2 regions of the Listeria sp. Marseille-Q6474 genome follow, and region 2 is predicted to be linked to the other one. Evidence: predicted binding sites of a transcription regulator. Region 2 holds the regulator's gene; the other holds the start of a gene.
The links. Region 2 encodes NrdR, which represses ribonucleotide reductase genes. Its sites were predicted from a motif close to AACACNATATATNGTGTT; they were not measured.
Positions count from the first base shown of each region.

Region 1: the regulator NrdR is predicted to act here: its motif matches at 4,869-4,886, upstream of nrdD (anaerobic ribonucleoside-triphosphate reductase).

Region 1 is NZ_CAMPPS010000001.1:1,393,902-1,401,617, reverse strand. It holds gene OC533_RS07055 (Crp/Fnr family transcriptional regulator) at 1-457, opposite strand, end outside; gene OC533_RS07050 (ComEC/Rec2 family competence protein) at 699-1,541, opposite strand; gene OC533_RS07045 (Cof-type HAD-IIB family hydrolase) at 1,558-2,379, opposite strand; gene OC533_RS07040 (Gfo/Idh/MocA family protein) at 2,496-3,467, shown strand; gene OC533_RS07035 (ABC transporter ATP-binding protein) at 3,508-4,608, opposite strand; gene nrdD (anaerobic ribonucleoside-triphosphate reductase) at 4,899-7,049, shown strand; gene nrdG (anaerobic ribonucleoside-triphosphate reductase activating protein) at 7,042-7,593, shown strand.
Region 2 is NZ_CAMPPS010000001.1:128,833-136,548, reverse strand. It holds gene dnaI (primosomal protein DnaI) at 1-464, opposite strand, end outside; gene OC533_RS00665 (replication initiation and membrane attachment family protein) at 474-1,850, opposite strand; gene nrdR (transcriptional regulator NrdR) at 1,856-2,320, opposite strand; gene coaE (dephospho-CoA kinase) at 2,398-3,000, opposite strand; gene mutM (DNA-formamidopyrimidine glycosylase) at 3,017-3,838, opposite strand; gene polA (DNA polymerase I) at 3,862-6,489, opposite strand; gene icd (NADP-dependent isocitrate dehydrogenase) at 6,655-7,716, opposite strand, start outside.

The DNA of each region.
Region 1 (7,716 bases), 1.3 Mb from region 2:
TTTTAATAAGCATTTCAAAAACAAAAGCTAATTGGTCTTTTTTATCACGATATTGTAGAAGTGATTTGTAATAGCCGTGTTTAGCAATAGATCGCATAATTGTATACTGGAAGCCAAAGTTTTCAGGGAATAGGGAAAGAGAATACTCAATGTCTTTTTTCTTGTAGATGATGATTTCGCATTCTGTTAAAGTTTGGTACGTCAAAACAAGAGGTCTATTTTGGAAAATGGTGTAGTAACCCATGAAAAAATTAGAAGTAAATATAGAATAAATTTTATCATTGTCAAAATCGATATATCCTGCTAATATACCGGATTTTAATAAATAAACGCAGTCTTTATTTTCGAGAACTAAATCATTTAGTACCGTGTGTTCTGGTATAGTAATGCTGTTGGATTTTAAATTGTACTGTTCCATCATTGTAACAAATTCTTTGTGATTAAATGGATAGGCCATCTTTTATTTCGTCTCCTTCAGGTTCAGTTGTATGTACACAAGTATATTGTATCATCGTACAAGTGAATAAAGGTACTAAAAAAAGACCCTTTAAATAGCTTGTCTTATGCAATTACCCGTTTGTGAGAAAAGTAATCGTAATATTTTTGCCACATTTGTGAGGTAAAACGTCTAAAAAAATAAATAACAGCAAAGAGCTAGGAATAACAGCAGTTGTGCATTCCTAGCTCTTTTAAATAATTTATTTTCCTATTGTATAATTAGCGCCATTACCAGTAACAACGATGGTTTTGTTGCGGTCTGTCCGGTAAACTTTTGCTTTTGCTTTGGTTAATGTGGTAACCGTTTGCGAGGTAGGGTGGCCGTAGCCGTTTTTACCAACGCTTATTATCGCATATTTTGGTTTTACAACATTGACGAAAGCTTTACTAGTAGCTGTTTTTGAGCCTTGAGTGCTTACTTTTAACACGTCAGCTCGTAAAGTTTTCTTCGCTTTTATCATATCTGTTTCTGCTTTTGTTTGAGCATCTCCAGTGAGAAGAAAGGTATTTTTTTTATAAGTTAGGTGAAGGACAGCGCTCCAATTATTGCGATCTGTTTTTCCGTATGTTTTTACAGGACCTACAAATTGTGCGTTTACACCTTTAATTGGTAATTTCACACCAGCTTTTGCCGTTTTGATTGGTAGTTTCTTCTTTTTAGCTGTATTGACAAAATCTTTGTAAGCAGCTGTTGTGTTTGTGGAGTTTGGCGCATAGAGGCTCTTGACTTTAATGCTATTCATCACTTCGGGCAGACCGCCAATATTATCTGCATCTGGGTGAGAAGCAACCATGACTTCAATATCTTTTACTTTTAATTTCTTCAAATAGTTAACTACAATCTTCCCTTTTCCTTTGTTGCCGGCATCGATTAAAATATCTTCGCCACTAGGAGCCTTGATGTAAATGGCATCCCCTTGACCAACATCAATGAAATGCACTTTTATTGTTGGTGTTGCGGCTTCGGCTTGAATGGAGCTTGGTACCGAAATCCCAGCTACTAAAGCTAACACTAGAAACAACTTTAAAATCCCTTTTTTCATCCCTTTTCCTCTTTTCCTATGAAATGAATTCTTTTAGAAATTTGTAAACCCCGTCTGCTTCATTCGTGTCTGTAAGTTGATTTGCTGCTGCTTTGACATTATCGCTTGCGTTAGCCATTGCAACACCAGTTCCTGCATATTGTAGCATGCCAATATCATTTTCACCATCACCAAATGTGATAATTCTTTCTCTAGGAATACCGTAATATTTTCCAAGCGCTTCCACAGCAGTTTTTTTGTCAGAATTAGCAGGGAGAATCTCTAAATTATTATGGTGAGAGGAAAGTACGCGAATTCCATTTGCTTGATTTAACGCTTGACGCACATCGGCTAGTCGAGACGTATCGTCCTCTGAAACTACGATGGCGTTTAAAAATTGATTCATGTTTTCATCAAAAACATGCGAATCATTAATAGAAACGAGTGAAAAACTATTATGTCCAGTATCGAGTCGGCTTTTATCAGCAAGCTCTCGGAAAAACTCAGGTGGTTCTTTTGTGTAGAATAATGTATTTGTAGAGAAGAAAAATAGTGGTAAATCAAAATCGCGCATAATATCATATGTTTCACGAATGGCTTTTTCTTCTAAAGTGGTTTTAAGAAACTCTTCGTCACGAATGGCTGCATAAGAACCATTGGATGCAATAACATGACCAGACTTACTAACTTGAAAACCTACTTCACGTGCGGAACGATACATCCGTCCAGTAGAAATTGAAAAAATATGACCGTCATTTTCTAAAGTTTGGATTAAATCACGTGTTTTTTCAGAAACAGTCTGATCTTGGCGCAGTAGTGTACCATCAATATCCGAACAAATTAAATATTTATTAGTCAAATAAAATCATCCTTTTTAGTTAATAACATAAGTATACCATGTGCGAATCGGAATAGTTATATATGATACAATAGTTTTTGACAAGTTCGAAAATAAATATTTGGGGGAATTCCACGATGAAAAAGCTTAACTGGGCAATTCTTGGACCAGGTTCGATTGCGCACCAATTTGCGGAAGGGATGCAAGGGTTAAATCGCGAAATCTATGCAGTAGGAGCAAGAAGTTTAGAGAAGGGACAAGTTTTTGCAAATCAATACGGGATTGAAAATGTATACGATGATTTTGATGCGATGCTTGCTGATCCTATGATTGATGTAGTGTATATTGCTACACCTCATTCTAACCACTACGAATTTATTATGAAAAGTTTACATAATGGGAAACATGTTTTAGCAGAAAAAGCGATTACTGTGAGCAGTGTGGAACTGAATGAAATAAATGCATTAGCTAAGGAAAAAGGGCTGATTGTTAAGGAAGCCATGACGATTTTCCATATGCCGCTTTATAAGAAATTACGAGAAATAGTTGATTCAGGCGTAATTGGTAAACTTAAAATTATCCAAGTAGCTTTCGGCAGTGCTAAGGAAAAGGATCCGAAAAATCGTTTCTATAATATGGATTTAGCTGGTGGGGCATTACTTGATATTGGTACATATGCATTGAGTTTCGCGCGTTACTTTTTAAGCGCGGCACCTGATGAAGTATTAACGACGATGAAGAAATTTGAGACGGGCGTAGACGAACAATCAGGTATTTTACTGAAGAACAAAGAAGAAGAGTTGGCCGTAGTGTCGCTTTCTTTCCGAGCTAAAGTACCAAAACGCGGTGTTATAGCTTGTGAAGAAGGATTTATCACTGTAGATGAGTATCCGCGGGCAGACCGAGCAACGGTTACTTACACTGCGACAGGAAACGTAGAAGAAATCGAAGCGGGTGAAACAGATAAAGCATTAGAATATGAAATTACAGCAATGGAAGAAAGTATTGCAACTGGAGAAAATACAACCTATCAATTAACGAATGATGTTATCGCGATTATGAGTGATGTTAGGTCGCAGTGGGGAATTAAATTTCCTTTTGAAAAATAAGAAAATCCCCGCCATATGTGGCGGGGGTTTTTTAAGTATATTAGTCAGTTAAGTTATCTTCTGTTTCTGGGTCAAAGAAGTGAGATTTAGACATTTCAAATGCTAAAGTTAATACTTCATTTGGTTGGTGTTCAGAGCGAGCATCAACACGAGCTACGAATTCGTGTGTACCAACGCGGCTATGAAGCATGAATTCAGCACCAGTAAGCTCGGCAACAATAGTAGTCGCTTTGAAAGTGTAACCTGGGTTTGCTTCAATAACGATTGGTTCATCATGAATGTCTTCTGGACGAATACCGAAAACGATTTCTTTACCGTCAAATCCTCTGTCTTTAAGAAGTTTAAGTTTACCTTCTGGAACAGCGATAGTGAAATCATCACCGATAAAGTTAGAACCTTCTAAACGACCTTTGAAGAAGTTCATTGCGGGGCTACCAATAAAGCCGGCTACGAACATATTCACTGGGTGATCGTAAACTTGTTTTGGTGAACCAACTTGTTGGATTACACCGTCTTTCATGATAACGATACGAGTTGCCATTGTCATTGCTTCTGTTTGGTCATGGGTAACGTAAATCATGGTAGTATCTAATTGTTGGTGAAGTTTTGTGATTTCCGCACGCATTTGCACACGTAATTTCGCATCCAAGTTGGAAAGTGGTTCATCCATTAGGAAGACTTTTGCGTCACGAACGATTGCACGACCTAGAGCAACACGTTGACGTTGACCACCGGAAAGTGCACTTGGTTTACGTTTTAAGTATTCAGTTAAGCCGAGAATATTTGCTGCATGCTCAACACGTTTTTTAATTTCGTCTTTTGGCATTTTACGAAGTTTTAAACCGAATGCCATATTATCATATACAGTCATATGTGGATATAATGCGTAGTTTTGGAATACCATTGCGATGTCGCGGTCTTTTGGCGCAACATTGTTCATTACTTTACCATCAATAGATAGTTCGCCTTTAGAAATTTCTTCTAATCCAGCAATCATACGTAAAGTTGTAGATTTACCACAACCTGATGGTCCTACAAAAACGATGAACTCTTTGTCATCGATTTCTAAATTAAAGTCAGATACCGCAGTTACTTTGTTATCGTATATTTTATAAATATGTTCTAATGATAATTGTGCCAACTTACTTCGCCTCTTTCTATTTTTTAACTTGTGTTTATTGTATATGAAAACGCTTTACAAAAACTATGGCAATTTGCACAAAGAAAAAATTCATCTGTTGGGCAACTTGCATAAGTAGCAAAAAAATAAAAAGAAGTAAAGTGACAAAAGACCTTTTATGTGAAAGATTTTTCATGGCTTTTAATTCTTTAGTCCCAATTCAAAAAAATCCCCAGATATCATTACAAAAAAACTTTATCTTGTGTTATATTATTATAGCAGACACAATATATAGTTAGTGGGGGATTATCATGTACGTGGAACAACTTAATGAACAAATGGTGATAAAAAGGGATGGCCGCAAAGCAAACTTTGATTTAATTAAAATTCGTAATGCCGTTGAAGCATCCATGAAAGCAATTGAATTAGAGGACGAAACTTTTTTAGAAGAGATTTTGCTTGAGGTTGTAAGTGAATTACCTAACAAGACAGATATGACCATCGATGAAATCCAGCAATGCGTCGAAAACACTTTAATGAAATCGACGTATCCTGATGTAGCGAGGGCTTACATAGAGTATCGTCACGACCGGGATCACGAGCGCGAAAACATCACAGATATGCACAAAAGCGTAGAAAAATTACTACAAAAAGATAAAACAGTAGTGAACGAAAATGCAAATAAAGATGCGACTGTTTTCAATACACAACGCGATTTGACAGCAGGAGCCGTAGCAAAAAGCTATGCCTTAAAATACATGCTACCAAAACACGTATCGAACGCTCATTTAAAAGGGGAAATTCATTTTCACGATTTAGACTACAGTCCATACCATGCGATGACAAACTGTTGTTTAATCGACATCGAAGGAATGTTATCAAAAGGATTTACGATTGGTAATGCCAACGTAGAAAGCCCGAAATCAATCCAAACAGCTACAGCACAAATTGCTCAAATCATCGCAAACGTAGCAAGTTCACAGTACGGCGGCTGCTCAGTTGACCGCATTGATGAAGTATTATCCGTTTACGCTCGCTTAAACTTTGAAAAACACAAAAAAGATGCGGCTGAATGGGTCGTTCCAGAAAAACAAGAAGGTTACGCAGCGGAAAAAACACGCAAAGATATTTACGATGCAATGCAAAGCTTAGAATATGAAATCAATACATTATATACAAGTAATGGCCAAACTCCATTCGTCACACTAGGCTTCGGTCTTGGGGAAGATTGGTTTGCTCGCGAAATTCAAAAAGCAATCTTAAAAGTGCGTATTGGCGGCGTTGGTAAAGATAAACATACTGCCATTTTCCCGAAATTAGTATTTTCGATTCGTCGTGGAACTAATTTAAATGCGGAAGATCCTAACTATGACATCAAACAATTAGCGCTGGAATGTTCCTCAAAACGGATGTATCCAGATGTACTTAACTACGATTCCCTCGTTCGTTTAACAGGCGATTTCAAAGTACCAATGGGTTGCCGTTCATTTTTACCAGCTTGGAAGAACGAAAACGGGGAACATGTTAACGCGGGACGAAACAATCTTGGGGTTGTAACGCTTAATATTCCGCGAATCGCCATTCAAAGTGGCGGAGACAAAGAACGTTTCTGGGAAATTTTCCACGAACGTATGAAAACAGTCAAAGATGCGCTACTTTTCCGTTTAAATCGTGTTCGTCAAGCTCGTCCAGAAAACGCGCCAATTCTTTATAAATATGGAGCTTTTGGCAAACGACTACAAGACGGTGAAAATGTAGATCAACTGTTCAATAAAGAACGTTCTACTATTTCTATCGGCTATATCGGTCTTTACGAAGCTGCAACTGTATTTTATGGCGGCGAATGGGAAGGCGACAAAGAAGCAAAAAACTTCACGCTTGATATTGTGAAAGAACTAAAAGCCTATGCTGATAATTGGAAAGATGAATATGGCTACTGGTTTAGCGTATATTCGACTCCAAGTGAAAGCTTAACGGACCGTTTCAACCGTTTAGACAAAGAAAAATATGGCGTAATTAAAGACATTACAGATAAAGACTATTATCAAAACTCGTTCCATTATGATGTTCGTAAAAAAATCACACCATTTGAAAAAATCGATTTTGAAAAAGATTATCCAGAATTTTGCTCTGGCGGATTCATTCATTATTGTGAGTATCCAAAAATGGTTCACAATACGAAAGCACTTGAGGCTGTATGGGATTACTCCTATGATCGTGTAGCTTACCTTGGTACAAATACACCAATTGATAAATGTTACGAATGTGATTTTGAAGGTGAATTTGTTCCTACAGAAGAAGGCTTTAAATGCCCAAGCTGTGGAAACACTGATCCTGAAAAAGCAGATGTTGTAAAACGTACTTGTGGTTATTTAGGTAATCCGATGAAACGTCCAATGGTTCATGGACGCCACGTAGAAATTAGCAATCGTGTGAAACATATGGAGAACTTAGGTGAATAATCCAAAACCGTGCGAATGGAAGTCGAATGAATTATCCAGAGGGTATATCGCCGACTATAAAGCATTCAACTTTGTCGACGGGGAGGGTGTCCGGTGCAGTTTATATGTTTCTGGATGTCCTTTCCACTGCGAAGGCTGCTACAACAAGGCCGCGCAATCATTTAAATACGGCAAACCTTACACAAAAGAATTAGAAGACGATATTCTAAAAGACATCGGACATGAGAGCGTTCAAGGTCTGACTTTGCTTGGCGGGGAACCATTTTTAAATACCGCCACTTGCCTGTCTGTCGTGAAACGAATCCGCGCGACATATGGGAAAACGAAAGATATTTGGTCATGGACAGGCTACACTTGGGATGAAATGATGCAAGAAACAACTGACAAACTCGAACTTTTATCCTTAATAGATGTCCTTGTAGATGGCCGCTTTGAACAAAAGCTATTCGATCCAAACTTAGCATTCCGTGGTTCCAGCAACCAACGAATTATTGATGTACAAAAATCACTTGCTGCTGATGAAGTAGTGTTATATGAATTGTGAAAGGAGCCCTCTATCACGGAGGGCTTTTTTAATAAATGTGAACACTTATTTAGGCATAAAATACGCTAAAAAAGCTAGCAATTGACTAATTTTTAACGTAAAGGTTCACAAAAAGCTCACAAA
Region 2 (7,716 bases):
CCATTTTGAGGCGGATAGTTATTTAAAAATTGATAAGCTTCAACAAGCGCCAGTTTACGCGATTCTTCATCGGTATAAAAGTCAGCTAAATTAGCATCCACCACTTGTTTTGGCATGTAAAGCGAACGAATTCTCCGCTCGACAGCACGACGTTTATCTTCTTCAATTTTTTCTTTTGTTGGATAATAGGTGACAGTAATGAATTCCCCGTTAAGGACAAGTTTTGGAGCATAACCAGGCATTAATGTCTCTTCTTGCTCTGTGAATTTTTTATGTTGCGTCATAAATTCGTACAAATTAGACAAGTTTTGATTAATTAATTGTTCCGTAATATCTTCTTTATTTTCCTTGAAAAAATCTTGAATTGGTTGATAATGGAGAACTTGTTGTTTTAAACCTTGGTATTCTTTTTCAAAATCTCGCCCTTCAAAAAGCTGTCCTAATGTTCTTTCGATGTTATCCATATTCTTCACCTACCTTTTATTTAGTCGTTCTTTAATTTCACGAACTTGTTCTTCAAGCGTTTGTTTTTCTTTATCTGTCATTTTGTTTTCTGCTGGAGCAACTTGTTCTTTATCAAACCAATCCGGTAAAATTTCTTTTCTAGTGGATTTTTGGTAATTTCGATTGTAATTATTATTTTTCGGTGTGGCTGGTTCTTCTTGTAATCGTTTATATTTTTCGTGCTCTTGCCACGCGAGATCCATAGCTTCTTTTGCCGTTTTTACATTTTTTCGTTTCCAGTGGGCCGCGATAGTCATCATGTAATTTTTAGAAAGCTTCCGGTCTAGGCGAAGTAAAACATATTCAATTAGCACATTCATCACGGGAACCGGTAGATTTTGTTGATTCATGACTTCTTCTACGACGCGTAAATCGGTTTCTGCCGGGATCGCGCCGTCTGAAATATCCACTAATAATTGGAATGGCGTGATGCTCTCTAAATATACTTGAAGGGCTTCTTCATCATTTAAAGCTTCTTCTGGTTCTTTTTTTACAGGTGTTTCCTGCTTCATTTGTAATTTTGGTGGAGCGCCATTTTCAATCGTGTAGCCTTCGCGCACGATTTTTCGTAAATAAACGATGTCGATTTCGCCATTTGCATCAAGCGCACGATACAAATAACTCGGCATATCTTTTTCAGAAACTTGATAAATCCCGTGTAATTTTAAAATCGTTTGGCGCACTTCTTTTGTTATTTTTTCCCTGGCAATCATACCTGGTGAAAGTAAACTTAAGAATAAATTAAAGTCAAAACTCGCGTCATCAAATTCGATTTCTTTTGGCACGATTTTATCCACTAAAACCTGGCTAGATTCTGATGGAACTGCACTACTGCCACCTTTAAACGGCTCAAAAACATCTTGGAACGAACGAGTAATTTCACTGTATGTATCTGTTTCAAAAGTTTCATCTGCAAAAAAACGACGCAAACGCTGAAACTGCGCATTGCCAATTTTACTATATAAATAAATATTTAAAAGACCATCTGAAAAAAACTTTTCAGGCGATAACGGAGGTAAAATTTCGTAAATATAAAAGCGTTGGTCATTTTCTGTTTTTACATAACTTTTTAAAAGACCTAAGCCTTCTAGTTTCAATCGCGCCTCGAATAACGCTTTCAAACTAATATCAAGCATATTTAAAAGTTGGACGTGCGAATGCGCTTCTGACCACAGTCTGTTTTCTTCCACTTCTGTGAACAGGGTTTGGTATAAAGCAAGACATTCTGCCCCCATTAACGGTTGATACAACATCGTAATTATTTTTCTATCGGCACCTGTCAAAATCCCACTTGCCTTCACTTGATAGCTATCTACCGCCTGAAGCTCCATCCAAAATTCCGTCAATTTACTCACCTATCTTTATTTTTTTCCATCAAATCTTTTAGTTCTTCTACAAACACACTAATATCTTTAAATTGGCGATAAACCGATGCAAAGCGCACGTATGCAACTTCATCAAGACTCGCTAATTTATTCATTACTTTTTCACCGATTAAATCAGAAGCGATTTCGCTGTCACCAATGTTTCTTAGTTCACGCTCTACTTCATTCACGATTTCTTCAATTTGTTCCGCACTAACTGGGCGTTTCTCACAAGCTCTTATTAAACCACGTCTTACTTTTTCACGAGCAAATTCTTCTCTTGCCCCGTCTTTTTTCACAACTATTAAAGGACTCTCTTCTACCTTTTCAAAAGTAGTAAAACGGAATCCGCATTTTTCACATTCACGCCTTCTTCGGATGGAGTTACCATCGTCTGCCGGTCTTGAGTCTACAACACGCGTGCCATTATATTTACAAGTAGGACATCTCACAAAAAATCACTCCTATCTCTAGCATTCTTTATCTGTTTATTTGTATGCCTCATTATACCATGTGAAAGTAAGGGTGGCTATTTGTTATTAACAAAACGCTCGATAAATGTAAGGACTTGCTTTTGTGTTTTTTCAAGTGACTCATTATTATCTATCACAAAATCGGCTTTTTTCGCCTTTTCATCAATTCCCATTTGGCTATTAATTCTTGCTAATGCCTCTTCTTTAGTTAGGTTATTTCGTTCCATTAAACGCTTTAACTCTGTTTCCGGTGTCGTCCAAACCACGATAATTTGATCCACTAATGACTCTAAATGACTTTCAAAAAGTAGCGGAATATCAAAAAATACAACTTTTTCTCCTGCTTCAAAAAAGCGTTCTCTTTCATTCAACATATAGTCTTTCACGCGAGGATGGGTAATTTCATTTAATTTCTCCCGTTTTTCTTTATCTTGAAAAATAATTTCTCCTAATTTAGCCCGGTTTAAAGTACCGTCTTCAAGTAAAATGTCTTTTCCAAAGTATGCAACAATTTCCGCTAGGCCATCTGTTCCTTTTTCAACTACTTTTCTAGCTGCAACATCAGCATCAACTAGCGGAATTCCAGCTTGCTGAATCAGGTTACTCACAGTTGACTTTCCTGTTGCCACACTTCCTGTTAATCCAATTGTTTTACCCATGATTTCAGCTCGCTTTCTATTTTTGACAGTGCGGGCAAAAATGCGTCCCGCGTCCATTTAGTTTAATTTTTTCAATGGGTGTCCCGCAAATAACGCACGGTTCCCCAGTTTTTCCGTACACTTTTAATTTATCTTGATATTGTCCTAGTTTACCTTGTGAATTCACGTAAGTTCTAACAGTGGAACCACCAAGGGCAACTGCTTCAGTCATGATACTTTTTGTCGCTTCAAATATGCGATTAATTTCTTTATCAGATAGCGAGTTGGCGGCTCTCTCTGGATGCACTTTTGCTTCAAAACAAATTTCATCCGCATAAATATTCCCAACACCAGCAACTAATTTTTGATCAAGTAAGGCTGTTTTGATAGCTCTACTTGTTTTTTTTACTCCAGTTGCAAAATCAGCTAATGTAAATGCAGGTGTTAAAGGTTCTGGACCTAGTTTTTTTATCGATTTTGTTTCTGACTCGCCGTATTTATTTGTCACTTCCATCGTCCCAAATTTCCGCACATCTAAAAAGCGCAATTCGGTATGATCTTCAAAATGAAAAATTATATGCGTGTGCTTAGTAACTTCCTCGTTCTCATCCATTAAACGGAATTTACCTTCCATACGCAAATGGGATAAAATCGTACAATTTGTTAAGTCAAATAGTAAAAATTTGCCGCGACGACGCACTGCTTCTATTTCTTGCCCGACAAGCATATGGACAAACTCGTCGGGTGGTGTTGCTACTATCATTTTGGGAACGCGGACAATCACTTGATCTATTTTTTTACCTGGGACTAATTCTTGTAATGTTGCGCGGACATTTTCTACTTCCGGCATTTCTGGCATATATAAACTCCCCGTTTCTCTATTTATTTCGCATCATACCAAGTGTCGCCAAATGCGCTATCAACTTTAAGTGGCACAGAAAGTTCTACCGCATTTTCCATTACATCAGGTACAATCTCTTCTAATTTTGCAATTTCTGCTTCAGGTGCTTCAAAGATAAGCTCATCGTGCACTTGAAGTAACAATTTTGCTTCTAAATTCTCAGATTTTAAGCGTTCGCTCATGAGAATCATTGCTTTTTTTATAATATCCGCGGCACTACCTTGAATAGGTGTATTCATTGCCGTTCTTTCCGCAAATCCTCTTACATTGAAATTGCGGCTGACGATTTCCGGAATATAACGACGACGATGTAAAATAGTCTCTACATAGCCTTTTTCTTTCGCAAAACGAACAATATCTTGCATATATTCTTTTACAGCTGGATAACTCACAAAGTAACGATCAATAAAGTCTTTCGCTTCTTTTCTCGTGATACCAAGGTTTTGAGAAAGCCCATAATCACTAATGCCGTATACAATTCCAAAGTTTACTGCTTTGGCTTGACGACGCATTAAAGAATCAACTTCATCTTGTTCTACATGGAAAACATCCATCGCTGTTTTTGTATGAATATCATAGTCGTGTTTAAACGCATAAATTAAATTCTCGTCTTCAGAAATATGCGCTAAAACACGCAATTCTACTTGGGAGTAATCGGCGGAAAACATTTTCCAACCAGGTTTACTTGGTACGAAAACTTGTCTGATTTTCCGGCCTTCTTCAAGTCGAATCGGGATGTTTTGTAAGTTCGGATCTACAGAGCTTAAACGTCCAGTTTGAGTTAACGTTTGGTTGAAACGCGTGTGTACTTTATGCGTTTCTTTGTCAGTTACTTTAAGCAAGCCTTCAATGTAGGTAGATTGAATTTTACCAAGTTGACGATATAATAAAATTTCATCAATAATCGCATGTTTTCCTGATAAGCTCTCTAGTACATCCGCTGCGGTTGAATAACCAGTTTTGGTTTTTTTCACTGGAGGAAGTTCTAGTTTTTCAAATAAAATGACACCTAATTGTTTTGGTGAATTGATGTTAAATTCTTCGCCAGCTAGTGAATGAATCGATTCTTCTAATGTTTTCAATCTACCAGCTAATTCTACTTTCATATTTTCTAAGCGTTTTGTATCTACGCTAACTCCTTGCATTTCCATTTGAGCCAAGACAAATGACAGTGGTAACTCTAAATCTTCCATCAAAGCTAATTGCTCATTTTCCTCTAAATCATCTACTAATCTTTTCTCTAGTTCAGCAATTGCTACTGCTTTTCTGGCTAAGTGGGCAGCAACAATGTTCTCTTCCGGCGTGCTTCGTTTAGCACCTTTTCCATAAATTGCTTCGTCTGTTTCTACTTCTGTATAATCATGTCTCACAGCAACACTTGTAAAGTCATCAATGGAATCTGATGGATTTAGTAAATAAGAAGCTAACATAATATCAAAAGTGACACCTTTTATAGCAAAACCAATTCGGTTCATCGCTACCATTGTTTTTTTCGCATCATAAACGACTTTTATTTCGTCACTTTCCACCCAATTACGGAAAACCACACTTTTTTCTGCAGTTTCCTTCGTAAAGAAGTAAGTTCCTTGGCTAGAATGAACAGTTAATCCAATAAAGTTTGCGGTATGATAATTATCATTTTCCAGTTCCACATAAAGCGCGGTTTTCCCGCCAAAGTGTTGTTCTTTTAATTCGGTTACTATTTCAAAAGATAGTTCTTTTAATTCTTTTGCTTCTTCCGCTGTATCTCCTTCGATGTTTTTCAAAAGTGTTGTGAAGTTCATTTCTTTTAATAGTGGGATGACTTTTTCTGTTTGATAGCCATCATATTTCGTACTTTCGACTGTACATTCAATTGGTGAATCTACATTGATTGTCGCAAGTTCTTTACTTAAAATAGCTAATTCTTTATTTTCTAGTACTTTTTCTTTTAATTTTTTACCTGAAATTTCTTCAGCATGTTCAAGGACACTTTCAACTGTACCACCAAATTCATGCAAAAGTTTCAAGGCTGTTTTTTCACCTACGCCAGGAATGCCGGGAATATTATCAGATGAATCTCCCATTAAACCTTTCATATCAATGATTTGCGATGGTGTTAGGTCATATTTTTCTTTTAAGGTTTCTGGAGTGTTTGTTTCCATATCAGCTATACCTTTTTTAGTAATATAAACAGTGGTTTTCCGAGAAGCAAGTTGAGTTAAATCGCGGTCTCCTGTTATAATAGCGACTTCCATTCCGTCTGCTTCTGCTTTTTTTGTTAACGTCCCGATAATATCATCGGCCTCGTAGTTAGCAAGTTCATATTGCGGGATATCGTAAGCTGTTAAGAGCTCTCGGATAAATGGAAATTGCTCGGATAATTCACTTGGCGTTTTTTGGCGACCACCTTTATATCCTTTAAATGTAGTGTGGCGGAAGGTTGTTTTTCCTGCATCAAAAGCAACGAGCACATGGCTAGGCTTTTCTTTTTCAAGTACGTTCATCAGCATCATTGCAAATCCGTACACCGCATTTGTATATACACCTTTATCATTATTTAAGAGCGGCAACGCATAAAACGCGCGGTTCGCAATACTATTTCCATCAATTAATACTAATTTATTCACAGGGATATCCTCCTCGATATTATCATTCACTTGTGTCTATTTTACCATAGGAACATAAAAACAAACCACTTATCCGAATGGGATTAAATGGTTTGTTTAAAATACGTACATTTCCTTTATAAAAAGATATTACGAACTAGTTTTATCGTTTAAAATTGACTTATTTTAGAAGTTTTTGATTAACTCATCCGCAAATTCCGAACATTTAACTTCTGTAGCTCCATCCATTAATCTAGCGAAATCATATGTTACGGTTTTTGCAGCGATAGTTTTTTCCATAGAGTGGTTAATCAGTGCTGCTGCTTCACCCCAGCCAATATGTTCAAGTAGTAATGTTCCAGATAAAATAACGGATGATGGATTGACTTTATCAAGACCAGCATATTTTGGAGCAGTACCATGTGTTGCTTCGAAAATCGCATGGCCTGTTAAGTAATTAATGTTCGCTCCAGGAGCAATTCCAATTCCACCTACTTGAGCAGCAAGGGCATCAGAAATGTAATCTCCATTTAAATTCATTGTAGCTACCACATCAAATTCAGCTGGACGCGTAAGGATTTGTTGTAAGAAAATATCTGCAATTGAATCTTTTACTAATATTTTCCCAGCAGCAAGCGCTTCTTTTTGTTTTGCATCAGCAGCTTCTGTACCTTCTGCTTCTTTGATACGATCATACTCGTTCCAAGTAAATACTTTATCGCCATATTCACGTTCACATAAGTCATAGCCCCAATTTTTGAAAGCTCCTTCAGTGAATTTCATGATATTTCCTTTGTGTACAAGTGTTAAAGATTTACGTCCTTCTTTAATCGCATATTCAATCGCTGAACGGACTAAACGCTCTGTTCCTTCTTTTGAAATTGGTTTAATCCCAATACCAGAAGTTTCCGGGAAACGAATTTTATCCACGCCAAACTCCGATTTTAAGAAATCAATTAATTTTTTCGATTCTGCACTACCTTCTTTAAATTCAATTCCCGCATAAATATCTTCTGTATTTTCACGGAAAATGACCATATCAGTATCTTCAGGACGTTTTACTGGTGACGGAACACCTTTGAAATAACGAACTGGTCGTAAACATACATATAAATCTAACTCTTGACGTAAAGCAACGTTTAGAGAGCGAATTCCGCCACCAATCGGCGTTGTAAGTGGCCCTTTAATAGCAATTAAATACTCATCAATTGTATCTAGTGTTTCTTGTGGAAGCCATTCGCCAGTTTG